Regions from separate parts of the Micromonospora sp. NPDC048935 genome, predicted to be linked through region 1. Evidence: riboswitches for the same ligand, from Rfam matches in the RefSeq annotation. Region 1 holds a riboswitch; each other region holds the start of a gene.
What was found. Region 1 has a riboswitch for cobalamin ahead of ACGFIW_RS23920 (ribonucleoside-diphosphate reductase subunit alpha). Riboswitches for the same ligand answer to the same signal wherever they lie in the genome.
Positions count from the first base shown of each region.

Region 2: linked by a shared signal. The riboswitch ahead of bluB (5,6-dimethylbenzimidazole synthase) and the one ahead of ACGFIW_RS23920 (ribonucleoside-diphosphate reductase subunit alpha) in region 1 are both predicted to bind cobalamin.
Region 3: linked by a shared signal. The riboswitch ahead of cobN (cobaltochelatase subunit CobN) and the one ahead of ACGFIW_RS23920 (ribonucleoside-diphosphate reductase subunit alpha) in region 1 are both predicted to bind cobalamin.

Region 1 is NZ_JBICTZ010000009.1:46,064-55,568, forward strand. It holds gene ACGFIW_RS23890 (TetR/AcrR family transcriptional regulator) at 1-183, opposite strand, end outside; gene ACGFIW_RS23895 (TraR/DksA family transcriptional regulator) at 294-647, shown strand; gene ACGFIW_RS23900 (GNAT family N-acetyltransferase) at 871-1,368, opposite strand; gene eno (phosphopyruvate hydratase) at 1,570-2,835, opposite strand; gene ACGFIW_RS23910 (MerR family transcriptional regulator) at 2,954-3,895, shown strand; gene ACGFIW_RS23915 (ribonucleotide-diphosphate reductase subunit beta) at 3,982-4,977, opposite strand; partial or broken gene ACGFIW_RS23920 (ribonucleoside-diphosphate reductase subunit alpha) at 5,031-7,349, opposite strand; cobalamin riboswitch at 7,544-7,761, opposite strand; gene ACGFIW_RS23925 (enolase C-terminal domain-like protein) at 8,321-9,505, shown strand, end outside.
Region 2 is NZ_JBICTZ010000006.1:184,831-194,335, reverse strand. It holds gene ACGFIW_RS18760 (peptidase inhibitor family I36 protein) at 882-1,253, shown strand; gene ACGFIW_RS18755 (hypothetical protein) at 1,238-2,107, shown strand; gene ACGFIW_RS18750 (ATP-binding protein) at 2,114-4,411, opposite strand; gene bluB (5,6-dimethylbenzimidazole synthase) at 4,504-5,133, opposite strand; cobalamin riboswitch at 5,163-5,363, opposite strand; gene ACGFIW_RS18740 (Rrf2 family transcriptional regulator) at 5,582-6,028, opposite strand; gene ACGFIW_RS18735 (SDR family oxidoreductase) at 6,225-6,974, shown strand; gene ACGFIW_RS18730 (VOC family protein) at 7,141-7,584, shown strand; gene ACGFIW_RS18725 (nuclear transport factor 2 family protein) at 7,711-8,130, shown strand; gene ACGFIW_RS18720 (nuclear transport factor 2 family protein) at 8,348-8,749, shown strand; gene ACGFIW_RS18715 (sulfatase) at 8,829-9,505, opposite strand, start outside.
Region 3 is NZ_JBICTZ010000005.1:165,531-175,035, forward strand. It holds gene ACGFIW_RS16450 (cobyrinate a,c-diamide synthase) at 1-835, opposite strand, end outside; gene cobO (cob(I)yrinic acid a,c-diamide adenosyltransferase) at 829-1,440, opposite strand; gene ACGFIW_RS16460 (VWA domain-containing protein) at 1,440-3,770, opposite strand; gene cobN (cobaltochelatase subunit CobN) at 3,767-7,435, opposite strand; cobalamin riboswitch at 7,766-7,895, opposite strand; gene ACGFIW_RS16470 (hypothetical protein) at 8,087-8,362, opposite strand; gene ACGFIW_RS16475 (DUF5919 domain-containing protein) at 8,517-9,410, shown strand; gene ACGFIW_RS16480 (inositol monophosphatase family protein) at 9,407-9,505, shown strand, end outside.

The sequences.
Region 1 (9,505 bases):
GTCGAGGGCGAGATCTTCCTTGCTGGCGAAGTGGTTGTAGAAGGTGCCCTTGGGCGCCCCGGCTGCGGCGACGATGTCCTGAACGCTCGTCCCGTTGTAGCCACGCAGATGGAACAGATCCAACGCGGCGTCGGACAATCGCTGCCTGGTCCCGGCGGAGGCCGGCGACTTGGGTCGTGGCATGTCGTGACGCTCCTTCGCTCGGGTACTGGCTGACCCCATCACGATATGACCAGTCGTCTCGAAATGCCCAGCGATGTGACCACGGTCATTCCGCAGTACGGTGAGTGGTCATGACCAGCAACTCCAGCGCGGTTCGCGAGGCACTGCTGCGACTACGCCAGGAGACCGAGGCGCAGGCCACCGCCCTGGACGGTGACCTGCGCAGCCTCTTCGAGGCATCCCGGTCGTCGAACGCCGACGACGAGCACGACCCCGAGGGCAGCACGATCGCCTTCGAACGCGCGCAGCTCACCGCCGTCCTGGACGCGGCCCGCCGACGCCTGGCCGAGTTGGACGTCGCGCTGCGGCGGATCGACGAGGGCAGCTACGGCATCTGCGAACGGTGCTTCCGACCGATCCCCGCCGAACGGCTCGTCGCCCGCCCGTCGGCGCGGACGTGTGTCGCCTGCGCCCGCCGACGGTGACGGTGCTCGTCCCCCGCGGAATCGGTGGCCAGGGTGTTCGCGGCCGAGTGACCGGCGCCCACCATAAGGGTGTGCCGACCAACGAACCCGTCCCGGTCGGCGCCGAGCACGTCCCGCAGGGCGTGTTCCGGGTACGCCGTCGCGTCGGCTTCGCCCCTCGGGCCGGACGCGTTCATCGGGTGACTCCTCCTGGTGGTGGCCCGGCAGGAGTGCCGTGGGTTCGTCAGGTGATGACCGGACTGCGGCGTTCCAGCAGGACGACGTCGCGCCAACGGTCGTGGTGACGGCCGACCCGCTCGCGTACGCCGATCACGCGGAACCCGGCCCGCTTGTGCAGCGTGAGGCTGGCGGTGTTCTCCGGGAAGATCCCGGACTGGATGGTCCAGATGCCGGCCGCCTCGGTGGAGGTGATCAGTGCGTCCAGCAGCAGGCGGGCGACGCCACGGCCCTGGGCGGCCGGGTCGACGTAGACGGAGTGCTCGACCACGCCGGCGTAGACGGCGCGGGTCGAGGTCGGCGAGACGGCGATCCAGCCGACGGTGCCGCCGTCGCGGTCGACAGCCACGAAGCGGTGCCCGGGCAACCGCGCCGCGTCGAAGGCCGCCCAGGTGGGGGCGGTGACCTCGAAGCTGGCGTTGCCGGTGTCGAGGCCCACCTGGTAGATCGCCAGGACCCGGTCGGCGTCGGCGTCGGTCATGGGTCGCACGGTGATGTCAGCCATCAGCAGGTTCCCTTCGGAGGAGATCAGAGACCGTCCTGACGCCATCACCGTTACGGGTGGCGAGCGGTGGCACTCTCGAACCTAGATCCGCCCCTCAAGCCCCCCACCCACGCGATCTTGCAGTTTGTGTCGCCGAAACGCCTGGAATGTGCTTTATATGGGGACAGAAAGTGCAAGATCGCGCGGGTGGGGGGGTGCGTTTTAGTGGCAGCCTGCGTAGACGGCTCGGTCGCTCAGCTCCTCTTCGATGCGGATTAGCTGGTTGTACTTGGCTGTGCGGTCGGAGCGCGACAGCGAGCCGGTCTTGATCTGGCCACAGCCGACGCCCACGGCCAGGTCGGCGATCGTGGTGTCCTCGGTCTCGCCGGAGCGGTGTGACAGGACCACCCGGTAGCCCGCCTTGTGGGCGGCGTCCACGGTGGCGAGGGTCTCGGTGAGCGTGCCGATCTGGTTGACCTTGACCAGGATCGCGTTGGCGTAACCGCCCTCGATCCCGTCGCGCAGCCGGTCGACGTCGGTGCAGAAGACGTCGTCGCCGACCAACTGCACCCGCTCCCCCGCCGACGCGGTCAGCCGCTTCCACCCGGCGAAGTCGTCCTCGGCCATCGGGTCCTCGATCGAGCTGATCGGGTATCGGGCGATGAGGTCCAACAGGTAGTCGATGTGCTCCTCGACGGTGCGCTGACGCCCCTCGCCGACGTAGTCGTAGACGCCACCGCGGAAGAATTCCGAGCTGGCCGGGTCGAGACAGATCGTGATGTCGGTGCCGGGCTCGTACCCGGCGTCCTCGATGGCGCGCAACACGAAACGCAGCGCCTCGTCGGCGTCCGTGACGGTCGGCGCGAAGCCACCCTCGTCACCGACGTTGGTGCTGTGCCCGGCCGCGGCGAGAGACGCCCTGAGCGTGTGGAAGACCTCCGAACCCATCCGGACCGCCTCGGCGAACGTCCGCGCCCCGACCGGGGCGATCATGAACTCCTGGAAGTCGAGCGGGTTGTCGGCGTGCGCGCCGCCGTTGATGATGTTCATCATCGGCACCGGCAGCAGGCGGGCCCCGACACCACCGACGTAGCGGTAGAGCGGCTGCCGGTGTGCCGACGCCGCCGCCTTGGCCGTCGCCAGGGACACCGCGAGGATCGCGTTGGCGCCCAGTCGGCCCTTGTCCTTCGAGCCGTCGAGAGCGATCATCGTCTCGTCGATCAGCGCCTGGTCCTCCGCGTCGAGCCCGCGCACCGCGTCGGCGATCGCGCCGTTCACCGCGGCGACCGCCGTCGTGACGCCCCTGCCGTGGAAACGCGTGTGGTCTCCGTCGCGCAGCTCGACCGCCTCGTTCGCCCCCGTCGACGCCCCGGACGGCACGGCGGCCCGGCCGGTCGACCCGTCGGTGAGCACCACGTCGGCCTCCACCGTCGGGTTGCCCCGGCTGTCGAGGATCTGCCGACCGCGTACCCGGCTGATTGCCGTCATCACACACTCCCTGCTCACGATGCCTTTTCGCAGCCAGACTGGCAGGAAACGGCGGCGGTGGCACCGCGACGATGGACACGTTGACCCGTACCCCGGGGTGCGGGTTTAGGGTCGCGGGATGCGGGTGGGTGAGCTGGCACGACGGACCGGGACCACGGTCCGGGCGCTGCGGTACTACGAGTCGGCCGGGCTGGTCGTGCCCCGGAGGCTGGGCAACGGCTACCGGGAGTACGACCCGATCGCGGTGCGGCTGGTGGCCCAGATCCGCGAGTTGATGGCGCTCGGCCTCACCGTGGAGGAGACCCGCCCGTTCGTCGAGTCGATCGCCGGTGGCGCCGACGAGGCCGACGTGTGCGCGGCGGCGGTGGCCACGTACCGCAGCACCATCACCGGCCTCCAGGAGCGGATCGGTCGGTTGACCGCCCAGCGGGACGCCCTGGACGCCCGCCTCGACGCGGCCGCGACCCAGGTCGTGCCCGGCAGTGCGACGGTCGGCACCGACCCCGCCGCACTGGTCGGAACCAGCCTGCCACGGCTGTCCTTCTACGGCACCGACGGCCGCCCGGTCGATCTCGGCGCGCTCGGGGCCGGACGCAGCGTCATCTTCGTGTACCCCCTGACCGGGCGGCCGGGTGTCGACCTGCCCAACGGGCTGCTGGAGGTCCACGGCGCCCGGGGCAGCACCGAGCAGGCCGCCTGGTTCCGCGACCACCACGCGGAACTCCGCGCGGCCGGCGCGGCCCGGGTGTACGGCCTGTCCGCGCAGTCGACCGGGTACCAGCGGGAGCTCGCGCACCGGCTGCGGTTGCCCTACCCGCTGATCCCCGACCCGAGGCTGACCCTGGCCACCGCACTGCACCTGCCCACCAGCACCGCCGGTGACATGACCGTCTACGAGCGACTGACCCTGATCATCGCCGACGGCGTGGTGGAACACGTCTTCCACCCGATCCCGGACCCGGCGTCGCACCCCCTGCACGTCATGCGGTGGCTCACCAAGCGACGCCGGGCCCCCGGACCGCCCCGTCCCCGCGATCTTGCACTTCCTGTCGCGACATAAGAGAGCATTGTGCGCATATCGGCGACTGAAACTGCAAGATCGGCGCGGACGGGGCGTTCCTCAGGGGCGGCGCGGGGCCGCGGTCGTCAGAAGTCGTCGTCGAAGGCGACGGTGCCGGCCACCCCGACCTGGTACGCCGACACCCGCCGCTCGAAGAAGTTGGACAGCTCCTGCACGTCCTGCAACTCCATGAAGGCGAACGGGTTGCTCGACCCGTAGTGCGGGGCGAGGCCGAGCTGGGCGAGGCGACGGTCGGCCACGTGCTGGAGGTACTCCCGCATGTCGGCCAACGTCAGACCGGGCACCCCCTGACCCACCAGGTCCTCGGCGAACTGCACCTCACACTCCACGGCCTCGGTGAGCATCTGCCGGACCTGGTCGGCGAGGTCGTCGTCGAACAGGTCGGGTTCCTCCGCGCGGGCGGTGTCGACGACGTCGAACGCGAACGCCATGTGCATGGACTCGTCGCGGAACACCCAGTTGGTGCCGGAGGCGAGGCCGTGCAGCAGGCCGCGGGAACGCAGGAAGTAGACGTAGGCGAAGGCGCCGTAGAAGAACAACCCCTCGATGCAGGCGGCGAAACAGATCAGGTTGAGCAGGAACGTCCGCCGGTCGTCGCGGGTCCGCAGCTCGCGCAGGTCGTTCAGCGAGTCGATCCAGCGGAAACAGAACTCGGCCTTACGGCGGATCGACGGGATGTTCTCGATGGCCGCGAAGGCGGCGAACCGCTCGGTCTCGTCCGGCACGTACGTGTCGAGCAGGTTGAGGTAGAACTGGACGTGCACCGCCTCCTCGAACAACTGCCGGGACAGGTAGAGGCGACCCTCCGGGCTGTTGACGTGCTGGTAGAGGTTGAGCACCAGGTTGTTGGCGACGATGGTGTCACCGGTGGCGAAGAACGCCACCAGCCGGCTGACCAGGTGCCGCTCGGCCGGCGACAGTTTGTCCAGGTCCGCGAGGTCGGCGTGCAGGTCGACCTCCTCCACCGTCCAGGTGTTGCGGATCGCGTCGCGGAACCTGTCGAAGAAGTGCGGGTAGCGCATCGGGCGGAGCGTGAGGTCCATCCCGGGGTCGAGCAACATGTGCGTGGTCCTCGTGTCGGTGGTGCCGGCATCGGTGGTGGGGTCGGCGGCTGTCACTGGCAGGCCTCGCACGACTCGGGGTTCTCCAGCGAGCAGGCCAGCGCCGCCGCGTCGGCCGCCACCGGGGCGACGACCGCGACGGTGGCCTGCTGGATCCGCGTGGCGGGGCGCGAACGCAGGTAGTACGTGGACTTCAGCCCGGTCTTCCAGGCGTACAGGTACATCGACGAGAGCTTGCCGATGGTCGGCGCGGCCAGGAACAGGTTCAGCGACTGAGACTGGTCGATGAACGGGGCGCGGGCGGCCGCCAGGTCGATAAGCGCCCGCTGCGGCAGCTCCCACGCGGTACGGAACAGCTCCCGGACCTCGGCCGGCAACTCCGCGATGTCCTGCACCGAGCCCTCCGCCCGCCTGATCGACGAGCGGATCCGGTCGGTCCACAGACCGCGGGCCTTCAGCTCGCCGACCAGGGCCGTGTTGACCTGGAGGAACTCCCCCGACAGGGTCTCGCGCTTGAACAGGTTGGACACCTGCGGCTCGATGCACTCGTAGCACCCGGCGATCGAGGCGATGGTCGCGGTCGGGGCGACCGCCACCAGCAGCGAGTTGCGCAACCCGTCCGCCGCGACCCGTTCCCGCAGCGCCGCCCAGCGCGCGGTCTGCGTACCCTCGACACCCCACAGGTCGGGTTGGAGCTGGCCCCGCGCGGCCCGGGTCTGCGCGTACGCCGGGTGCGCGCCGAAGCGACGCGCCAGGTCGGCGGAGGTCTCCAGCGCGGTCAGGTACAACTCCTCGCTGATCCGGGTGGACAACTCCCGCGCGGCCGGCGAGTCGAACGGCAGCCGCAGCGCGAAGAAGACGTCCTGTAGGCCCATCAGCCCCAGCCCGACCGGCCGCCAGCGGGGGTTGCTCGCCGCCGCCTGCGCGGTCGGGTAGTGGTTGATGTCGATGACCCGGTCGAGGAAGGTCACCGCGGTACGGACCGTGGCGCGCAGCCGGTCCCAGTCGATGCCGCCGTCGGTGAGGTGCGCGGCGAGGTTCACCGAGCCGAGGTTGCACACGGCGGTCTCGGCGTCACTGGACACTTCGATGATCTCGGTGCACAGGTTGGACAGGTGCACCACGTTGCCGTCCTCGGCGGTCTGGTTGCACAGCCGGTTCGCGGCGTCCTTGAACGTCATCCACCCGTTGCCGGTCTGGGCGAGGGTGCGCATCATCTTGCCGTACAGCTCCCGCGCCGGGACCTACCGCACGTAACGGCCCTGCGCCTCGGCCTCCCGGTACGCGGCGTCGAACCGCTCCCCCCACAGGTCGGGCAGCTCGGGCACCTCGTGCGGGTCGAACAGCGACCACAGCTCGTCGGCCTCGACCCGGCGCATGAACTCGTCCGGGACCCAGTTGGCCAGGTTGAGGTTGTGGGTGCGCCGGGCGTCCTCGCCGGTGTTGTCCCGCAGTTGCAGGAACTCCTCGACGTCCGGGTGCCACGGCTCCAGGTAGACGCAGGCCGCGCCCTTGCGCCGGCCACCCTGGTTGACCGCGGCGACGCTCGCGTCCAGCGTGCGCAGCCACGGCACGATCCCGTTGGACTGTCCGTTGGTGCCGCGGATCAGCGCGCCCCGGGACCGCACCCGGGAGTACGCGATGCCGATGCCGCCGGCGAACTTGGACAGGTTGGCGACCTGGGCGTACCGCTGGTAGATCGAGTCCAACTCGTCGCGCGGTGAGTCGACCAGGTAGCAGGAGGACATCTGGGTGTGCCGGGTGCCGGAGTTGAACAACGTCGGTGAGCTGGGCAGATAGGCCAGGCTGGACATCAGCCGGTAGAAGCCGACCGCCTCGTCCGGCGTCTGGGACAGCCCGCAGGCCACCCGCAGCAGCCAGTACTGCGGGGTCTCCAGCACCAGCCGGCTGGTGGGGTGGCGCAGCAGGTACCTGTCGTACACGGTGCGCAGGCCGAAGTACTCGAACCTCCGGTCGCCGTCGGCGTCGATGGCGTCGTCGAGTACCGCGGCGTGTGCGGCGACGAACGCGGCGGTGTCGTTCCCGATCAGGCCCTCGGCGTGCCCGACCCGGATCGCCGCGCTGAACGAGGTGACGCCCTGCCGACGCACTTCCTTGTCGACGTAGCCGGCCAGCAGCCGGGCCGCGAGACGGGAGTACTGCGGTTCCTCACCGATCATCTCGGCGGCGGTCTGGATGGACAGCCGGTCCAGCTCGGCAGTCGTCGCGCCGTCGTACAGCCCGCTGATCGTGCGGGTGGCGACGCGCAGCGGGTCGACGTCGGTCAGGTCGTCGGCCCACCGCTCGACCGCCCGGACGATCTTGTTGACATCCACGGACTCGGTGCTGCCGTCGCGTTTGCGGACCTGCATCGGCGTCCGCCGCAGGGCCGCGTCGCCGTGTGCCGGGACTACCTCGGTGACTGTCACCACTCACTCCTCGCGAGTTCGAGACCTGGTGGCCTTCGGACGCGCGGAGACAGACACCGTCGGACGCCACGCCGGGCAGGCGCGGGTCAGGTGGCGTCGGCCGTCCCACGCGGCCTCGGACCGCCGCCCACCCGGATGTGGGTGCACGGCGCGCTGGCAGGTCTTCGGACTCACGGGCACGACCGGGTTCGCCGGTCTCCTACTGGCCGTCGCTTCCCAGACCGATTGGTGGCCCAGTGCTCATGACGGCTGTCGTTCCCACTCACCGCTGCGGGACAGTCCCGGATTTCCACCGGGTTCCCTCTTGCCTCGACCGCTCGGGTTGAGCGGCCGAACCAGCTGCGTCGACACCATATATAGGGACGCTGCGGTTGTCACACCCCACATGTCGGTGCCGGGCGTGTCGCCGCCGTGACGGGTGATGGTCGTCACGGGCGCGCGCGACCCGTGCCGAACGCGGCCCGCGCGGCGGCACACACCCGTGCGGACGCGACATCGAGCAGGTGCCGACATGCGGAAAGGTGTGATGTATTAAGTCTTCAGACGTAAGGATCCCTATTTATTTCCGACCGTCAATGTCAGAATGTGAAGTGGACATCCAATCTTCCGGGGCGCCCATCAGCTCCGCGCGGCAATTTCTCAATCCTGCCGGTCGCACATCGACACTCCGGCAACGACGACGAGCCGCCGCGCGGCAGGGTGCCTACCAGCGCCACACATGTCGCCACAGCCGCCGCCGAGGCCCGCGGGCCGGGTGCGACGACCGGGGCGACAGCACGCTGACACATTCGCATCGGGACCGATACATTAGATGTCTTGGATTCGTGGGTGATCGACGTCGTTGACGTGCCGGATTAGCCCTCCGTATACTCCCAGAGATCATCTGATCTTTAGCCTAGCCGGGCGAGGAGCGCATGCCGCAGATCACTGCCGTCACCATCGAGGACGTCCGCTTCCCCACCTCCCTGACCGCTGACGGCTCCGACGCCATGAACAAGGACGGCGACTACTCGGCGGCCTACGTCGTCCTGCACACCGACGGCGTCGACAGCACGGGCGCGCCACTCGCGGGCCACGGTCTGACCTTCACCATCGGTCGCGGCAACGACATCGTCGTCGCGGCGGCGGTCCATCAGGCACAGCGCCTCGTCGGCGTGGACGTCGCGACGATGGCGGCGGACATGGGCGCCGTCTACCGCCTGCTCACCTCCGACTCCCAACTGCGGTGGCTCGGCCCGGAGAAGGGCGTCGTCCACCTGTCGCTGGCCGCCGTGCTGAACGCGTCGTGGGACCTGGTCGCCCGGCTCGCCGACAAGCCGCTGTGGCGGCTGCTCGTCGACATGTCCCCCGAGCAACTCGTCGACATCGCGGACCTGCGCTACCTGTCCGACGCGCTGACCCGGGACGAGGCGCTGGCCATCCTGCGCGCCAAGGAGAGCACCAAGGCCGCCCGTCTCGCCGAGCTCGACCGGACGGGCTACCCCGCCTACACCACCTCGGCCGGCTGGCTCGGCTACGGCGACGACAAGCTGCGCCGGCTGTGCCAGGAGGCGGTCGACAGCGGCTACGGCTACGTCAAGCTCAAGGTGGGCGCCGACCTCGACGACGACATCCGCCGCTGCGCCATCGCCCGAGAGATCCTCGGCCCGGACCGCAACCTGATGATCGACGCCAACCAGGTGTGGGACGTCGGTCAGGCCATCGAGTGGGTCAAGGCCCTGGCCCAGTTCGAGCCACTGTGGATCGAGGAGCCGACCAGCCCCGACGACATCCTGGGCCACGCCGCCGTCCGTCGCGCGGTCGCGCCCATCGGCGTCGCCACCGGCGAGCACTGCCACAACCGGGTGATGTTCAAGCAGCTGTTCCAGGCCGGGGCCATCGACTTCTGCCAACTGGACACCGGCAGGTTGGCCAGCATCAACGAGATCGTCGCCGTGCTGCTGCTCGCCGCGAAGTTCGACATCCCCGTGTGCCCCCACGCCGGCGGTGTCGGCCTGTGCGAGATGGTCCAGCACGTGTCGGTGCTCGACTACGTCGCGATCTCGGGCGATCTCACCAACCGGGTCACCGAGTTCGTCGACCACCTGCACGAGCACTTC
Region 2 (9,505 bases), on a different contig from region 1:
GACCGCAGGCCAGCAGGGCGGCGCGATAAGGACACGAAGAGTTGTTGCTGGACCGGTTCCTCCTGCGACCGCGTCTTGATCAGGTGAGGTGGAGGTGGGTGGGAGTGACTATTTGCCAATTCGGCGATCTTCCGAACTCCCTCGCATTGCACAGCCTCTCATGATGATCTATAGATGTCTAGCCTTGATGTATTGATCTGATTACCCGCTGCTATGTACTTCGTCGTCATTGCGGCATTTTCGCGGCGATCGTGCTGATCGCAGTGGGTAAGGGGTGCCGTAGGGATCAATGGCGGCGAAGTTCGGGATAAGGCGGCAGTCGGCCGGGATTTCATCTCCGTCAGTGCAAAGTGCGGCATTCGGATCCCCGGACACCGCGGCGACCGGTTCTTCCGTCAGGCCCTGGGCGATATGCGCCGTTCACGCTGGCCTCGCCGGCGTCCCGCCCGTACTCGGCACCGCCGTGGTCGAACGCGAGGACGGTTACGCCCCCAACGGGCGGCTATGACCGGCTCGTCCGCAGCCGGTAGCCGACGCCGATCCAGGAGTTCCACGCTGGTCCAACAGCCGATCAGGCCCAGGAGGGCTACTGGGCGAGCCAAAGTGCCGGTCGTTTGCCTGTTGCTTTCCTGTGCGCGGCCAGGCCAGGCATCGACGATGGACCAAGTCGGATCGACGCAGAGCGATCGACACACCGTGGAGGTCATGAAATGCGAGCACTGCTACGGCGCGTGGGGGCCGTCGGAGCCGGCGTCATCCTGATGACGACGGTTCTGGTAGGGCCGGCGAACGCGGCGGACCTGTCGGCGGCCGGAGGCACCTCCACTGCAACGGCTGCGGAACTGGCGGCAACGAGGGCGTCGAACGGGGGACGGGCAGTCGTGCCCGTCGACAACCTGCTGGCATCCGGCGGGATGGAGGCGTGCGACCCGGGCTCGTTCTGCGTCTGGGTCGACCCCAACTACAGCGACGGACCGGGCCAGTGGCCGAACAGCACCAGCTCCTACTTCGGGTGGGCGCACAAGAGCTGCGGCCTGATCAACGGAGGGACATGGAACAACTGCGCCAGCTCCGTCTTCAACAACGGACAGAACTGCAACATCCAGCTCTATGACGACGTCAACTACGGCACCGGTCGGGGCTACTACAACCTCGCGAAGGGCGGCCACCTCGCGAACCTCAAGCTCGACAAGATGACCGATGGGAGCCCGATGGACAACCGGATCTCGTCGCACAAGTGGTGCACGTGGTAAATCGGTCGGCGGCCCTGGCCGTGGTCGTGGTGCTCGTCTGCGGCGCGTGCGCGCCGCGGCCGGGCACCGCCCCGCCGCCCGCGGACGCACTCACCGAACAGGCCGTCGACCTGGTCACCGATTCTGGCGCGCAGCCGGCTCGGCGGCTGTTGACGACGACGGCCGAGGAGGAGGTCACCCGTCGTTGCATGGCGGGGCTGGGCGAGACCTACCGGCCGTACGTGCCACCGCTCGCCGCCGGCGACGACGAGCACCGGCTGGTCGACCTGCCGAAGCGTCGGTCCCGCGGATACGAGTTCAGCAGCCAGGTGAATCCGCCGAGCGTCGGCCCGGATGCGAAGCGCCCCGCGTTCCAGAAGGCGTTGTTCGGCGACGGCTCGCGGGATCTCGGCCTCACCCTGCCGGACGCATCAGTGGTGAGTTTCCCCTCCGCCGGCTGCGTCGCCCGGGGCCGCGCCGCGGTGTTCACCGACGTCGTCCGATGGGCGCGCGTCGACTCGATCCCGCAGGTCATCGGCAACAGGTTGCGGGACCAGGTGTCGGGCAGCCCGGAGCTGGCAGTGGCCACCCGCCGCTGGGCGAGCTGCATGCGGTCGAAGGGCCTCCCGTACGCCACACCGACCGCGGCGCGCGAAGCGGCTGGTGTCCCGGCGCGAGAGGTCACGATCGCGGTCGCAGACGGCGAATGCGACCTGCGTGCACACCTGACGGGAACCGAGCTGGCGCTGCGCCGCCAGGCGGCAACCAGGTTGCCCCCGGCCGACCGCCGGGAACTGAACGATCTGGCGTCGACGGCCTGCACCGCCGCGAGGGAGGCCGCCCACATCCTGATCCGTCCCGTTCCGACCTGCTGAAAATGCTCAGTTGAGAGCGGCCAGCCGGAGCCGTAGACCCTCGGCATCCTGGTGATTCAAGTCGGTGAGGATCTCCAGCGCCGCGGTCCAGGTGACTCGCGCCTCCTCGGTCCTGCCGAGTTCCAGTTCACTGTCACCGATGTGGGAGAGGACCAGTGCCTCGTTGTACCGGTCACCCATGTCGTGGTGCACCGTCGCGGCCTGCTGGTAGTGGACGACCGCCCTACGGTGGTCACCGGCCTGGCTGTACGCGTACCCGAGGGTGTCCAGCGTCGCGGCCTCGCCATCCCGATCCCCGATCTCGCGCAGCAGCGCGAGCGCCTCGATGCCGGAGCGCAGCGCGCCGTCACGGTCGCCGGTCTTTGCCTGGTACCAGCCGACACCACTCAGCGCGCGGGCCCGGAACGGGCGGTGGTCGGCGGCCGTGTACCGCCGCAGCGCCTCCTCGGCCAGGCGCAACGCCTCGTCGTGCCGGCCGTCGGCATCCTGCATACGGGCCAGATTGCTGTATACATGGCCGGCACCGATCAGGTCACCAACCTTCTCGTACGCGTCGAGCGCGAACCGGAAGTGCCGCTCGGCGGTCTCGACCTCGGTGAGTCGACTGTGAACTACCGCGATGCCCAGATGTCCGCGCGCCTGCCGCGCCGCGTCACCACGCCGTTGGGCGACGGCGAGGGCGGCCCGATGGCCGCGCAGCTCCTCCTGCCAGTGCCCGCGCAGCGACGCGAAGGCCACGAACGACTGACACCACGGGTCGACGTACGCGTCGAACTCCGGCAGCGTCGCGATCTCGAGTACGGCGAGCAGCACCTGGTGTTCGGCGGTGAACCAGTCCATCGCGGCGTCGCGGTCCTTGAGGTGGAGCCGCACCACCCCCGGTTGGCCGTCGGGCACGACCACCTCGTCGCGGTGCGGCAGCAGCAGTCGGGCAGCGGCGGCGGCGATGTGTACGTAGTGGTCGAGGATCCGCCGCAGCGCGTCGGCACGGTCCTGGGCGGTCTCTTCGGTGCCGGCGAGCTCCGCCGCGTAGGCGCGCAGCAGGTCGTGCAGCTCGTAGCGCCCGGGGCGGTGTTCGCGCACGAGATGACATCGGGTCAACTCGGCGAGCCAGGTGCGTACCCCGGGCTCCTCGCAGCCGGCGAGGCTGGCGGCCGCGTCCACCGAAACGTCCGGCCCCGGATGCACGCCCAGCAGCCGGAACAGGCGCGCCGCCGGCGGGGACAGGACGCGATACGACCAGGAGAACACCGCACGGATGTCGGTCCTCGCGTCGCCGATGGTGAGGCCGTCGAGCGTACGCGCCGGGTCGTCGATCTCGGCGGTGAGGCCGCCGACGGTGGCCGCGGGGCTCGTCGCGAGCCGAGCGGCCACCAGTGCGAGCGCGATCGGCAGGCCGTCGCATCGGTCGATGAGCCGGTCCACCGAGGCTGGCTCCGCTGCCACCCGTCGCTGGCCCAGCCGCAGGCCGAGCAACTCCCGGGCCTCGGTGACCTCCATCGGGGACAGCGGGAGCAGGCTCGCCGAGTCGCTGACGATCAGACCGGTGAGGCTGTCCCGGCTGGTCACCAGCACCCGGCAGGCGAGGTTGCCGGGCAGTAGCGGACGGACCTGGTCGGCGTCGCTGGCGTTGTCGAGCACGATCAGCATCCGTCGCCGGTTCAGCAGCGACCGGTACAGCGCGGCCCGCCCCTGCCGGGTGGCGGGAATCTGCGGACCGGCGACACCCAGAGCACCGAGGAAGCCGTGCAGCACGTCGGTCGGGTCGGCCGGCGCGCGGGACGGGTCGAAGCCAAGCAGATTCACGTGCAGTTGCCCGTCCGGAAAGCGCTCCGCGGACCGGTGCGCCCAGTGCAGGATGAGCGTGGTCTTGCCGACGCCGCCGGTGCCGACCACCAGGACGACCGGGCCGTCCGCGGCGTCGAGGGCGAGTAGTTGGGCGGCGCGTCCCGCGAAGCCGGACACCGGTGCGGGTAGCTGGGCCGGACGGATCTGCGCCGGCGGCGGTGCCGCGTCCTGCCCGGCAGCGGTGGCGATACGGTCCTCAGCCGCGTGCGCGGCCATCTCAAACGCGGTCCGGTCGGTGTCGGTCAGTCGGAACGCCTGGGCCAACAGACGAACGGTGCCGGCGCGTGGGGCCGCGACCCGGCCGGACTCGATATAGCGGATATGGCGAACACTCAGGCCGGCCTTCTCGGCCAGCTCTTCCTGGGTCATCAACAATCTGGTGCGATGACTGCGGACGATTTCGCCGAACACGAGGGCCCCCGGACGCGTCAGGCGGCGCCCCCAGTGCGCCCGCATCGATGAGCATCCTAGTGACCGCGTGGTGACCGGCGCAGGTACGACAGGTCCGCACGCTCCGCGATGACGGGCCTTCGAGTCGCAGAACTCGGTCACCGCATCGTCCAACGATTGTGGTGGATCACCGACGACACCGGGCGTCGCTGGCGCCAGCCGTGCCGCTCCAGGTCCGGCGTCTGCTCCAGATGGGTGACCGGGCCGAGGCAGAGCCACGCCACCGGGCGGACGGCGGCCGGGATGCCGAGCAGGTCGCGCAGGAACGGCTCCCGGTAGAACGACACCCAGCCGACCCCGAGTTGCTCGGCGGTCGCGGCCAGCCACAGGTTCTGGATTGCCAGACAGACCGAGTAGAGGCCGGCGTCGGCGATCGCGTGACGGCCGAGCACGGCCGGTCCACCCCGCTGCGGGTCGTACGTGACCACGACCGACAACGTCGACTCCCGTACGCCATCGATCTTGATCTGGGTGAAGCGTTCCGCCGCCGCACCGTCGAGAGTGGCCGCGAAGGTGTCCCGTTCCCGCTGTACGTGCCGGTGGAACTCCTGCCGCAGCTCGGGATCGCGGACCAGGATGAAGTCCCAGGGCTGGGAGAGGCCGACGCTCGGTGCGGCGTGCGCCGCCGTGAGGATCCGGTTCAACGTCTCGTGGGGGATCGGCGCCCCGGTGAACTGGCCACGTACGTCCCGGCGGCGGTGGATGGTCTCGTAGAGTCCGGTGTTCAAGGCAGGCTCCCGCTGCGCTCGTGCCCCTGGCGGGGTCGATGACGCGAGGCCGGTCTTCGGACTCCCGGATCTCCGCTGGTCACCCGCCTTCCCAACCCCGCAGGGTCAGTGGCTGCGTCTGGTACGCGTGGGTGGCAGCTCCCCGGTCACCGCGGCGGGCCCGTGCCGGACTCCCACCGGCTTCCCGATTCTCCCCACTCGCGCGGGGCACCTCGCAACGTTTGTGCCACCCCGCACCATAGTGGCCCCGACGAACCTGGGACGAACCCCGACCTGAATTCGGGATCGGCGCAGCGGTGGGCGGGCAACGGGTCGCCGGCGGGCGGCTCGGGCCGCGACCGACGGTTCGCCCCGAGTGGCCGAAGCCCACCGTTGACCGGCCGGCGGCACCAGCGACGACGTCCGCCGTCGGGACACCCGGTGCCGTCGCCCACACCGCGGCGCGCGGTCAGGCTGTCGCGGGCTGCTGCGCCATCACGTCGCGGAGCATGTCCGCGATGGTGGTGGCGGCCAGCTCACGTCGTACGGCCTCGTCGAGGCGGCCGAAGACCTGGCGCAGGGCCGGCTGGATGCCGAACCCGATCGGGCAGGAGTCGCTCGGTGGTGAACTGTGCAGGGCGAAGAGCGGCTCGTCGTCGCCAACCGCGAGGTACGTGTCGAGCAGCGTGATCGACTCCGGTTCGCGGGTCAGGTGCCAGCCGGCGCCCGCTCCCCGTCGGGACCGCACGAGGCCGGCCTCGCGGAGCTGGCCGAGGCAGCGGCGGATGACCACCGGGTTGGTGTTGACGCTGACGGCGATGCGCTGGGAGGTGGCCACTGCCGCCGCGTCGCGCTGATCCAGGGCCATCCACGTCAACACGTGTACGGCGACGCACAACCTGCTGTTTCCGCTCATCGCACCCATCTCCGCCCGCTCACTGTAACCACAGATGCTACATCGACTCCGTCCGGCATGACCCATTTGTCGCGGCCAGATGTAACCGCTACTGTTACATCAAAGCCTGCGCCGAGGGCACCGCCGTACACCACGGCGACCAGCGGCGGCGCAAGTCCAACCCGCTGGCGACAGCGACACGATGGGAAGGCAGCTCATGGGTCAGCTTCAGGGCAAGACGGCAGTGGTCACCGGCGGCACCAGCGGGATCGGCCTGGCGGCCGCCCGCCGGTTCGCCGCAGAGGGCGCACACGTGTTCATCACCGGCCGCCGTGAGGACGCTCTCGCCGCGGCCGTCGCCGAGATCGGCACCGGCGTCACCGGCGTCCGGGGCGACGCCGCGGATCTCGGCGACCTGGACAGGCTCTACGCAGCCGTCGAGGCGCAGGGCCGGCGCGTCGACGTGCTGTTCGCCAACGCGGGCGGGGGATCCTTCCGCCGCCTCGAAGAGGTCTCCGAGGACCACTTCGACCAGATTTTCGACACCAACGTCAAGGGCCTGCTGTTCACCGTGCAGAGGGCATTGCCCCTGCTGAACGACGGCGCCTCGGTGATCCTCACCGGATCCACCTCCGCGAGCGTCGGCAACGAGGCGTTCGGCGTCTACGGCGCCTCCAAGGCCGCCGTGCGGTCCTTCGCCCGAACCTGGGCCAACGAACTCAAGGGCCGTCAGATCCGGGTGAACACGCTCACCCCCGGCCCCACCGACACCCCTGGCATCACCGGTCTCGCTCCCGACGAGGAGAAGGCCGCACAGCTCAAGGGCTTCCTGACCAGCAAGGTTCCGCTGGGTCGAATGGGCACGCCCGACGAGATCGCCTCGGCCGCCCTGTTCCTGGCCAGTGACCAGAGCAGCTTCATCACCGGCATCGAGCTGTTCGTCGACGGCGGCGTCAACCAGATCTAGGCGACTCCCGCCCGTCGCCGTGGGAGACCACCGATCCGCCCCGGCAGACGTCACACCGTTGAGATACTGAGCCCGAGACCTCGGGAACGCACCGGATGGTCGGGTCCGCGATCGGCAATGGCCGGCGCACGGGCGCCCACCACCACTACTTCCAACAGAGGACATCATGCCCAGCGACACCGACGCCGGATTCGCCCTGTCCCTGCACAACATCACCATCACGGTCAGCGACATCGACGCCGCCGTGCGGTGGTGGCACGACGTCTTCGGGCTCGACGAGACCGCCCGGTCCCGGTTCGACGCCATCAACGCCGACGTCGCCTACGTCGAAGGCCACGGCTTCCGGCTCGAACTGCTCCAGCCCGCCGACGGCTACCGCGTACCGGACATGTTCCTCGACCCGCCGGAGCACATCCGACCCATCGGCAACAAGGCCCTCGTCCTGCGGGTCGACGACCTCGCGCAGGCCACCAACCGGTTCCGCGACCTCGGCGTCACCATCGTCTGGGACCAGGTGGACCTCGGTGACGGAAGCGTCTCCACCGCCATCCGGGACGCCGACGGCAACTTCGTCAACGTCTTCCAATCCGGCGCCAGTCCGGTCGGCTGAGCCGACCCCGCGCCGGGGCGGCCGGGGCCGTGCCCGGATTCGTGGGGCCGGAACCAGCCCTGGCCCCTCCCGGCGCGAGGACGCGACGGCCACCACCAGAGCACGCTTCCCGGAAAGGGACACCAGATGAGAAGCGCAGGCGAACTGATGTTGGCCTACACCGCCACCATCGCCGACCCCGACGCCACGGCGGCGCTGTTCACCGACGACGGCGTCATCGAACTGCCGTACCTGACCTCGATCGGGCTACCGCCCCGCATCGTCGGCCCGGACGAGATCCGCATGTTCATCGTCGGCCTGCTGAAGGTGGTGCCCGACTTCGGTTTCGACACCGTCGAGGTCCTCATCGACACCCCGGACCAAGCCTTCGGCGAATACTCGGTCGAGCGCCGGACCGTCACCGGCCGCGTCTTCAGCCAGATGTACGCCGGACGCCTCGTCGCCGACAACGGCAAGATCACGCTTCTCCGCGAGTCACTCGACCTCGTCCGGGCCGCCCGCGCCGTGCTGCCCAACGGAGTGGCCGACATCCCTGCCGACCAGTAGGCAGGTCCGGCCGCCGACGACGGCGCGGGCCCGTGGTCAACGGCCAGCAAGGGGGTGGTCTCCCACGGGGATTCCCCGCGTCGGCTCAACGAACGCCGCGGGCGGCTTGAGCGACCGCAACGCCGCCCGTCGCCCTGCGGACATCGCACGCGAAGGAAAGACGAACAGCGGGGTCGGGGCACCCGTCTTCCCGCAGGAACCAATGGAGGTAGATACCGTGACAACCCGTGACGTCGTCGAGCAGTTCTTCGGCATGGTCGGCGGCGGCGCCAACCCGGATGACATCGCCATGCTCTTCGGCGACGACCTCGACTGGGACGTGCCCGGATCGCCGTCGATACCGTGGACGGGTAGGCGTTCCCGGCGCGCCGACGTCGCTGACTACCTGCGGACCCTCGGCGCCAACATCGTGCCGGAGGAGAACGTCGACGAGATCGAGACGATCCTGTACGACGGGGATCACGCGGTGATGGTGGGGCGGTTCGGACGCGTCGCTCGCAACACCGGCCGACGGTACGAGATGGCCGTGGCCATGCATTTCCAGGTCAGCGGCGACAAGATCATCAAGTTTCGCCTCTACGAGGACTCGTTTCAGGTCGCCAACGCCTACGCCGAGTAACGCGACTGCCCTTGTGAATCAGGCCCTGGCCTGCGACAGCGCGAGGCCGCAGGTCAGGGCCGTTGCGGTTGATACGCCGTCAGGCCGGCACGTGACCTGCCGTCCAGCACGCCGAGTGGCTGTGGCAGGCGACGTACGTCGCGAGCGCATCGTGCAGCGCGGCCAGGCGGGTAGCCGGGAGCCCGGCGACGATGTTGTCGAGCTGGTGAGGGTCGACCGTCCGGTCGTAGTACTCCCGTTCGCCGTTGGAGTATTCGACGTAGGTGTAGGTCGCGGTCCGCAGCGCCTCGTAGGTGACCGGGCTGCCCTTGCGCCGGTCCTGGGCGTCGGGGTCGTCGGCCGCCTGGTTGGGGCCGTGATGCTCGATCAGCGCCCCCGTCCGCCAGTTGGGTGCCGCTTCGCCCTGGGCGAGGGGAAGCAGGTTGCGCCCGTCGACGTGCGTGCCGACGTCGGCCGCGCCGATGCGCTGGAAGGTCGGCGCCAGGTCGATGTTCTGCACGATCTCGGCACGCTGCGAGCCGGGGACGACGCCCGGTCCGGCGACGACCAGCGGGACCCGCACGTCGGTGTCGAACGCGGTCTGCTTGCCGCCGGTCAACCGGTACTCACCCATGTGGAAGCCGTTGTCGGAGCTGAACACCACGTACGTGTTGTCGGCGATGCCGCTGGTGGTGAGTTGGGAGCGCAGGTTGCCGATCAGTCGGTCGACCGCCTGCACGGACTGCGCGCGCTTGCGGAAGTTCGTGTCCAGGGTGT
Region 3 (9,505 bases), on a different contig from region 1:
CGGTCTCCGCGTACGAGAAGGTGAAGGCCGGACCACCGGCGAGGGCGACTCGTGGCCGCTCGACGCCGGCCGGGCCGCCGACGGCGGTGACCGGGTCCCACGCCGGGGTGGTCAGCGGCCCGGCGGTGCGGGCCAGGTCCAGCACGGCGTCGAGGTCCACGGTGGCCTCGACCAGCTCGGCGAGGGCGGTGACGATCGCCAGGGACTCGGGGGCCCGTTCGGCGACCGGGACGAGGCCGAGGTGTCGGGCCGGCGCGGCCACCTCGGCGGCGCGGGTGACGGCACCGAGCACCGGTACGCCCACCTCGGCGAGGGCGTCGCGCAGCAGCGTCTCGTGTCGGGGTGAGCCGACCCGGTTGAGGATCACCCCGCCGATGCGTACCGCCGGGTCGAACGCGGCCATGCCGAGGGTCAGCGCGGCGGCGGAGCGGCCCTGCGCGGTGGTGTCCAGCACCAGCAGCACGGGTGCGTCGATCAGCCGGGCGACGTGCGCGGTGGAGGCGTAGTCGCGGCGGCCCACCGCGCCGTCGTGCAGGCCCATGACGCCCTCCACCACGGCGATGTCGGCGGGTGTGGGGACGCTCGCGCCGTGGCGCAGCAGCGCGGCGATCCGGTCGGCCCCGACCAGGAACGGGTCGAGGTTGCGTCCCGGTCGCCCGGCGGCGAGGGCGTGGTAGCCGGGGTCGATGTAGTCCGGGCCGACCTTGTGCGGGCTGACGGTCAGGCCCCGTTGGCGCAGCGCGGCGAGCAGCCCGGTGGCCACCGTGGTCTTGCCGTGGCCGCTGGCCGGCGCGGCGACCACCAGCCGGGGCAGCGCCCACTGTGTGCTCACCACTCGATGCCCTTCTGGCCCTTCTGGCCGGCGTCCATCGGGTGCTTGACCTTGGTCAGCTCGGCCACCAGGTCGGCGGCGGCGACCAGGCGGGGGTCGGCGTCCCGGCCGGTGATCACGACGTGTTGGAAGCCGGGCCGGTCGGCCAGGGTGGCCACCACCTCGTCGACGTCCACCCAGCCCCACTTCATCGGGTAGGTGAACTCGTCCAGCACGTACAGCCCGTAGCGCTCGGCGGCCAGGTCACGCTGGATCTGCCGCCAGCCCTCCAGGGCGTCGGCGGCGTGGTCGGCGTCGCCGCCGCGCTGGATCCAGGACCAGCCCTCGCCCATCTTGTGCCAGGCCACCGGTGCGCCCTGGCCGGTGCGTTCGTGCACCTCGCCGAGGGCCCGGAAGGCGTTCTCCTCCCCCACCCGCCACTTGGCGCTCTTGACGAACTGGAACACGCCCACCGGCAGACCGGCCGTCCAGGCCCGCAACGCCAGCCCGAAGGCGGCGGTCGACTTCCCCTTCATCTGTCCGGTGTGGACGATCAGCAGTGGTCGGTGCCGCCGCTGCCGGGTGGTCAACCCGTCAGTAGGCACGTGACTCGGCTGTCCCTGCGGCATCAGCGATCTCCCCTGGCTGGCGTGATGGTGGTGCCGGTCGAGATCTTGGAAGGGATCCGCCCTTCCAGGGGCCATTTCCTTCCAAGATCTCCTCGGGTCTGGGCCACGTCGTTCAGTTCGTGGCGGGGGGCTTGCAGCTGGGTTGCCAGGCGATTGGCCAGGTTTAGGCGGACCGGGCCGGCCTCGCAGTCGACGACCACGCAGGGGGCGCCGGTTGCCGCCAGGGCCGCTGCCGCTGCTGCCGCGCGGTCGAGCGGACGTTGACCCGCGGTGGCTCTGCCGTCGGTGACGATGAGGACCAGCGGGCGGCGCTTCGGGTCGCGCAGGCGCTCCAGCCGCAGCAGGTCGGCGGCGGCGAGCAGCCCCTCGGCCAACGGCGTACGCCCACCGGTGGGCAACTCGGCCAGCCGGGTCGACGCGGCCAGCACCGACGACGTCGCCGGCAGCAGAGTCCGGGCGCCGGCACCCCGGAACGCGATCACCGCGACCTTGTCCCGCCGCTGGTACGCGTCGGTGAGCAGGGCGAGCACCGCGTCCTTCACGGCGGTCATCCGCTGCCGGGCACCCATCGAGCCGCTGGCGTCCACCACGAACAGCACCAGGTTGCCCTCCCGCCCCTCCCGCACCGCCTCGCGTACGTCGTCCGGGCGCAACCGCAGCGGACCGGTCGACCGTCCCCGCGCGGCCTGGTGCGGCGCGGCGGCACGGACCGTCGCCGGCAGGTGCAGCGCCCCGACCCGACCCGTCGGCACCCGGGCCCCGGTGGTGCGCCCCCGTCCGGTGCGGGCCCGCGAACGCCGGCCGGGCACCCCGTCACCCACGCCGGGCGCGGTGAGCACCCGCGCCCGCAACCCACCCCGGGGTACGGCCACCGGCTGCGACTTCCCGCCCCGGGCCGGATCGTCGTCACCGGCCGCCGATTCCCGGCCACCGCGCGGGCGCGCGTTCCGACCCTCACCACCCCGGTCCTGAGCCGAACCCTGCGGCCAGCCGTCGTCGCCCCGGTCGTCCCCCGAACCCTGCGGCCCGCCGCCGTCGCCCCGGTCGTCCCCCGAACCCTGCGGCCCGCCGTCGGCACCCCGGTCGTCCGCCGAACCCTGCGGCCAGCCGTCCGGCCCGTCGGCGCGCCCGTCCGGGCTGGCGCCGTCCCGTGCCGGCGAGCGCCCGGCGGCCCCGGGTGCACCCGGGTCGGCCCCATCGCCCCCGCCGCCACCGCCCCGCGGGCCGCCACCGTCCGGGCCACCACCACCGTTCGGGCCACCACCGGCCGGACCGCTGTCCTCCGGGCCGCTGTCGTCCGGGTCGTCGGGGTGGGCGTCCTGGGCCCGTTGCAATGCCTCGTCGAGGCGCTTCTCGTCCAGCCCGGGTGTGTCGAACGGGTCGCGGCGGCGGCGGTGCGGCAGGGCCAGCCGGGCGGCCACCCGGACGTCGTCGATGGTGACCCGCTCCCGGCCGTGCCAGGCGGCGTGGGCGAGGGCGGTACGGGCCGTGACGATGTCGGCGCGCATCCCGTCCACGTCGAACGCCGCGCACACCTCGGCGATCTGCCGCAGCGCGGCGTCCGGCAGGCGTACCCCGGGAAGCCGGCGGCGGGCGGCGGCCACCTGGGCGGCGATCTCCGCGTCGGCGTCGGCCCAGCGGGCGGCGAACCCGGCCGGGTCGGCGTCGGCGGCCAGCCGGCGGCGGACCACCTCGACCCGGACCGCCGGGTCCCGGCTGGCACCCACCTCCACGGTGAGCCCGAACCGGTCGAGCAACTGCGGGCGCAGCTCCCCCTCCTCCGGGTTCATCGTGCCGACCAGCAGGAACCGGGCCGCGTGGCTGACCGAGACACCCTCCCGCTCGACGTGGCTGCGACCCATCGCCGCCGCGTCCAGCAGCAGGTCCACGAGGTGGTCGTGCAGCAGGTTGACCTCGTCGACGTAGAGGACACCCCGATGGGCGGCGGCGAGCAGGCCCGGCTCGAAGGCGCGTACCCCCTCGCCGAGGGCCTTCTCCAGGTCCAGTGAGCCGACCACCCGGTCCTCGGCGGCCCCGACCGGCAGCTCGACGAGCCGGGCGGGACGCGTCTCGGCGGCGGCGTCGGCGGGGTGTGGGCCGTCCGGGCAGGCCGGGTCGGGCTCGGCCGGGTCGCAGCCGAAGCGGCAGCCGGCGACGCGGCGCACCGGCGGCAGCAGCGCCGCGAGCGCCCGTACGGCGGTGGACTTGGCGGTGCCCTTCTCACCCCGGACCAACACACCGCCGATCGCCGGGGATACCGCGTTGAGCAGCAGCGCCAACCGCATGTCGGCCATGCCGAGCACGGCGCTGAAGGGATAGGTGACGCTCATGCCCGGTCCTCCAGGTCGCCCTCGCTGGCCAGGTACGTGTCGCGCAGCCGGTCCAGGGTGGCCGGCTCGGGTTTGGCCCACAGCCCCCGGTCGGCGGCCTCCAACAGGCGTTCGGTGATGCCGCGCAACGCCCACGGGTTGGACTTCTCCAGGAACTCCCGGGTGGTGTCGTCGAAGAGGTAGGCGGCGGCCAGGTGCTCGTACATCCAGTCGTCGACCACACCGGCGGTGGCGTCGTAGCCGAACAGGTAGTCCACGGTGGCCGCCAGCTCGAACGCGCCCTTGTAGCCGTGCCGGCGCATGGCCGCGATCCACTTCGGGTTGACCACCCGGGCCCGGAACACCCGCCGGGTCTCCTCGCCCAGGGTGCGGGTGCGCACGTCGTGCGGCATCGCCGAGTCACCCACGTACGCCTGCGGTGACGTGCCGGTGAGGTGGCGGACCATCGCCACCATCCCGCCGTGGTACTGGAAGTAGTCGTCGGAGTCGACGATGTCGTGCTCGCGGGTGTCCTGGTTCTTCACCGCCACCGCGATCCGGGCGAAGGAGCGTTCCATGTCGGCGCGCGCCTCCCGCCCGTCCAGGCCCCGTCCGTAGGCGTAGCCGCCCCACACCGCGTACACCTCGGCCAGGTCGGCGTCGCCGCGCCAGGTCCGGGCGTCGATCAGGGGCAGCAGGCCCGCGCCGTACGCCCCGGGCTTGGAGCCGAAGATCCGGGCGGTGGCCCGCCGCTCGTCGCCGTGCTCGGCGAGGTCGGCGGCGACGTGCGCCCGCAGGTAGTTGTCGTCGTCCGGCTCGTCCAGGGCGGCGACCTGCCGGACTGCGTCGTCGAGCAAGGCCACCACGTGCGGGAACGCGTCGCGGAAGAACCCGGAGATGCGCACCGTCACGTCGACGCGGGGCCGGCCCAGCTCGGCGGTCGGCACCACCTCGATGCCGGTGACCCGCCGGGACCGCTCGTCCCAGACCGGCCGGCAGCCCAGCAGCGCGAGGATCTCGGCGATGTCGTCGCCCTGGGTGCGCATCGCGCTGGTGCCCCACACGGTCAACCCCACCGAGCGGGGGTACGCCCCGGTGTCGGCGAGGTGCCGAGCCAGCAGCGAGTCGGCGAGGGCCACCCCGACGTCCCAGGCGTTGCGGCTGGGAATGGCCTTCGGGTCGACGGAGTAGAAGTTGCGCCCGGTGGGCAGCACGTTGACCAGGCCCCGGGTGGGTGAGCCGGACGGGCCGGGCGGCACGAAGCGGCCGTCGAGCGCGCCGAGGGTGTTCCTCAGCTCGTCGGTGGTCCGGCCGAGCCGGGGCACCAGTTCGGTGGCGGCGAAGTGCAGCACGGCGGCGACGTCCGGGATCGGCCGGCCGGTCACCTCCGTCACCACCGCGTCGACCGCGTCCACGGCCCAGTCCAGGGTCTCCATGCCGAGGACCAGCCGCCGGGCCAGGGCCTCGATCAGGTCGATGGCGTCGGCGGCGGTGCCGGCCGGCCCGTCCACCACGTCGGTCAGCGCCGTGGGCAGCGCCAGTCGTTCGCCAGGTGCCGCGAGCAACTCCTGCTCGTCGAGGGAGTACGCGACGGCGAGGGCCTGCCGCAGGCCGGGCAGGGCGCGGGCGCCGCCCCAGATCTGGGGGGCGCGCAGCACGGCGAGGACCAGGTTGACCCGGGGCTCACCGGTGGGCGCGTCGGCGAGGATGTGCAGCCCGTCACGGATCTGCACGTCCTTGACCTCGCACAGGTACCCGTCGAGGTGCAGCACGAAGTCGTCGAAGTCGTCCGCGTCGGGCATCGCCTCGGCGTGCAGGTCGTGGTGCAGCTCGGCGGCGCGCACCAGGTCCCAGATCTGCGCCCGCACGGTGGGCACCTTCGCCGGGTCGAGGGCCTGCACCGTCGCGTACTCGTCCAGCAGTTGCTCCAGTTTGGCCAGGTCGCCGTAGGTCTCGGCGCGGGCCATCGGCGGCACCAGGTGGTCGATGACCACGGCGTGCGCCCGCCGCTTGGCCTGGGTGCCCTCGCCGGGGTCGTTGACGATGAACGGGTAGACCAGCGGCAGGTCACCGAGGACCGCGTCGGGCGCGCAGTCGGCGGCCAGGCCGAGGCCCTTGCCGGGCAGCCACTCCAGGGTGCCGTGCTTGCCCAGGTGCACCACGGCGTCCGCGCCGAAGCCGCCGTCTGCGGGCGGCGCGGTCAACCAGCGGTACGCGGCCAGGTAGTGGTGACTCGGCGGGAGGTCCGGGTCGTGGTAGATGGCGATCGGGTTCTCCCCGAAGCCGCGCGGCGGCTGGATCAGCAGCACCACGTTGCCGAAGCGCAGCCCGGCGAGGACGATGTCGCCGCCCTCGGTGTACAGCTGGCCGGGCGGCTCACCCCAGTGCTCCCGCATCCGCTCGCGCAGCTCGGCCGGGATCTGGTCGAACCACCGCCGGTAGGTTGACCCCGGTATCCGGGCCTCGGCGGCGGCCAACTGCTCCGGGGTGAGCCACTCCACGTCGTGGCCTCCGGCGGCGATCAGCGCGTGGATCAGCGCGTCGCCGTCGTCGGGCACCGGCGCGTCGCCCAGGTCGTAGCCAGCCTCGGCGAGCGCGGCGAACAGCCGGACCGCCGAGACCGGGGTGTCCAGCCCGACGGCGTTGCCGACCCGGGAGTGCTTGGTGGGGTACGAGCTGAGTACCACGGCGACCCGCTTGTCGGCGTTGGGCACGTAGCGCAGCCGGGCGTGGCGCACCGCGATCCCGGCGACCCGGGCGGCCCGCTCGGGGTCGGCGGCGTAGACGGACAGGCCGTCGGCGTCGATCTGCTTGAACGAGAACGGCACGGTGACGATCCGACCGTCGAACTCGGGGATGGCCACCTGCATCGCCGCGTCCAACGGGGACAGCCCGGCGTCGCTGGCCTCCCACTGCGCCCGGGTGCTGGTCAGGCAGAGCGCCTGGATGACCGGCACGTCCAGGGCGGCCAGGGCGCCGACGTCCCAGGCGTCCTCGTCGCCACCTCCGGAGGCGTCCGCGGCGACCGCACCGCCGGCGGCGAGCACGGTGACCAGCAGCGCGTCGCAGCGGGCGAACAGCCCGAGCGGGCCGGCGCCCGTGGTCAACCCGCGCAGCGAACCGCAGAAGATCGGCAGCGGGTTGCCGCCGGCCTGGTGGACCGCGTCCGCGAGCACGTCGACGAAGTCGGTGTTGCCGGCGAGGGCGTGCGCCCGGTAGAAGACGATCCCCACCGTGGGCCGATCCGGGTCGGCGGGGTGTTCGCCGTGCACGCCGTACGCCGGGGTGGGTGTGGGCGGGGCGAACCCCTCGCCGGTGAGCAGGACCGTGTCGGAGAGGAACCGGGCCAACTGCCCGAGGTTGTCCGGCCCGCCCTCCACCAGGTACGCCAGCGACTGGGTGACGACCCCGGACGGCACTGTGGAGATGGCCATCAGCTCCGCGTCGGGCAGCGCCTCGCCGCCGAGCACGACCGTCGGCACTCCGGTGCCGAGCAGCACGGCGAGGCCGTCCGGCCACGCCTGTCGGCCGCCGAGCAGGCGTACGACGACGAGGGCGACCCCGTCGAGCAGGGCGGGCACCTCGTCGGCGGCGACCCGCGCGGGGTTGGCGAGCCGGTAGTCGGCGCCGCTGGCGCGGGCGGCCAGCAGGTCGGTGTCGGCGGTGGACAGCAGCAGGATGCGCACGGCGGGCTCCGGAGAGTGACGCCCTGGCCGCTGCGGAGGCGACCTGGACGAAGCGGATGGGTGCGGCGTCAGCCGGTACGACGGCGCTGCCGGACTCGTCGACGCGGGCGTCGGAGTCGGTCAGCGGCGGGCGCTCGGCTCAGCGGTACCGGAAGCCAGCGGCCTGGCGCGCGTCGAGGCAACCGGCGCCAGACGTGCGGGCGCGGCCGGTTGCGGGTGCGGGGTGTCGCCCGCGATGCGGGTCATGACGATGCTCGTCGATGAATGAGACGCCGTGCGTCATCGGGTCCTCCTCGGGTGTCCACGCCCTGGGGTACGTCCCGACGGCCGAAGTATCCTGGCTTCCGGATCGACGCTCTCCCCCGGCCTTCCAGCCGCAGACACACGGCCGTGACTCACGAGGGGGGATCGCTCCCCGGTGACAGTGGCGGGACCGCGTCGGAATCGCACCGACTTCCTTCACTGCCGTCAGGCCGCGAATGCTGCCACACCCCTCCGCCGCCGGTCAACGCCGGCCCCGGCGTCGCCCGGCCGCGCTCATCACATTGACCTGGGAAAATATAGGCGCGCGGGGTTGCCTGACACACGAGACGGCGAGCTGATTGGAGCTGATGTCGTAGACGGTTCAGCACCCACGCGGTCAGCCCTGGGTTACTCGTGCTCGAAGCGACGCGGCCGGCGGGTCAGCGACAGCCAGCCGAGGAAACGGGTGTGCATCTTGGCAAGGTCGGGGCGACCGCCAAGACTGAACAGGTCGTGGATCGCCTCGTTCATGCAGGACGTCAGGTAGAGGGCCAGCGCCAGCGAGTGGCCATAGAACTCGGCGACGAGATCGAGTTGCGCGCGGGAGCACGGCCACGCGGCGGCGCAGTTGCGGCACAGCCAGGTGGGGCGCATGGGCAGGTGCGGACGGGAGCGAAGACTCACACCACGACCCTGCTCACCCTAACCGCAGCCATCCATCACAGTGGGTGATCCCTCGGCGGATAACTTCCATCCACCCTCCGGATGTCGTCCCGGCACCGCCATCAGTTCGCTGGCTATGCTGACCCACATCCCCGGTGCGGGAAGGGAGCGGCGCGTGAGCGTCCGAACGACTGGAGCGTTTACCGTTCCCGACCTGCTGTGGGATTCCTCCGACATGCTCGACGCCCTTGCCACTCGGGACATCGCTCAGGTGTTCCGCCTCGTCCAGCGAACAACCCACGCCAGTCAAACCACCCTCGGCATCGCCACCGGGCTCAGTCAGGCGCAGGTCAGCGAGATCACCAGCGGCGCCCGCCGGGTCAGCAGCATCGACGTCCTCACCCGCATCTGCGCCGGCCTGTCCATGCCACGTCACGCACGCATGACGCTCCTGCTCGGCGAACGCGACCAAAACCCGACCGAACGCAACGTCAGTGGCCCGAAGGTCGCGAGGGCGGCGCGGGACCGGTGCGCCGATGTCACCGCGATCTATTCCAGCCGGTCAGATTTCGTGGCGGAGTTGCCGCCGCACGTCCTCTTCGACCATGCCAGGGACATCCGGGCGTCCGGCCTGTCACTCAACCTCATTTGCCAGCAGTACGCCGACAACCGCCTTCTGAAGCTCCTCGCCGCCGGCACCCACCTCCGTTGCCTTTTCCTGGATCCCGCCGGCGAGGCGATCAGGCGGCAGGAGCGTGAGGACGACTATCCGGACGGCCACCTCAGCGCGCTCACCGAACTCAACATCCAGAATCTGGCCCGCCGCATTCGTGACAGGCTCCCCGCAGGTGCCCGAGACCACCCGTCCATCGGCGTCTACGACGAGTCCATTCGCGCCAACGTACTCCTGATCGATGACCGACTCTGCGTCGTCCAGCACTACCTACCGCGGATGCGGGGCGTCGACTGTCCGACGATGGTCATCGAACGCAGCGCGGGCCCCGCCGGCCTCTACCCGATATTCGACGAGATGTTCACCTCACTCTGGGATCGCAGCCGCCAGCTATGACCGACTACGCCCGCCTCCTCCCCCTCGCGCAGGAGGCCGTCGACCTGGCGCGCGACCTGATGCGGACGCTCCAGCCCGGTGCGCTGACCTTCAAG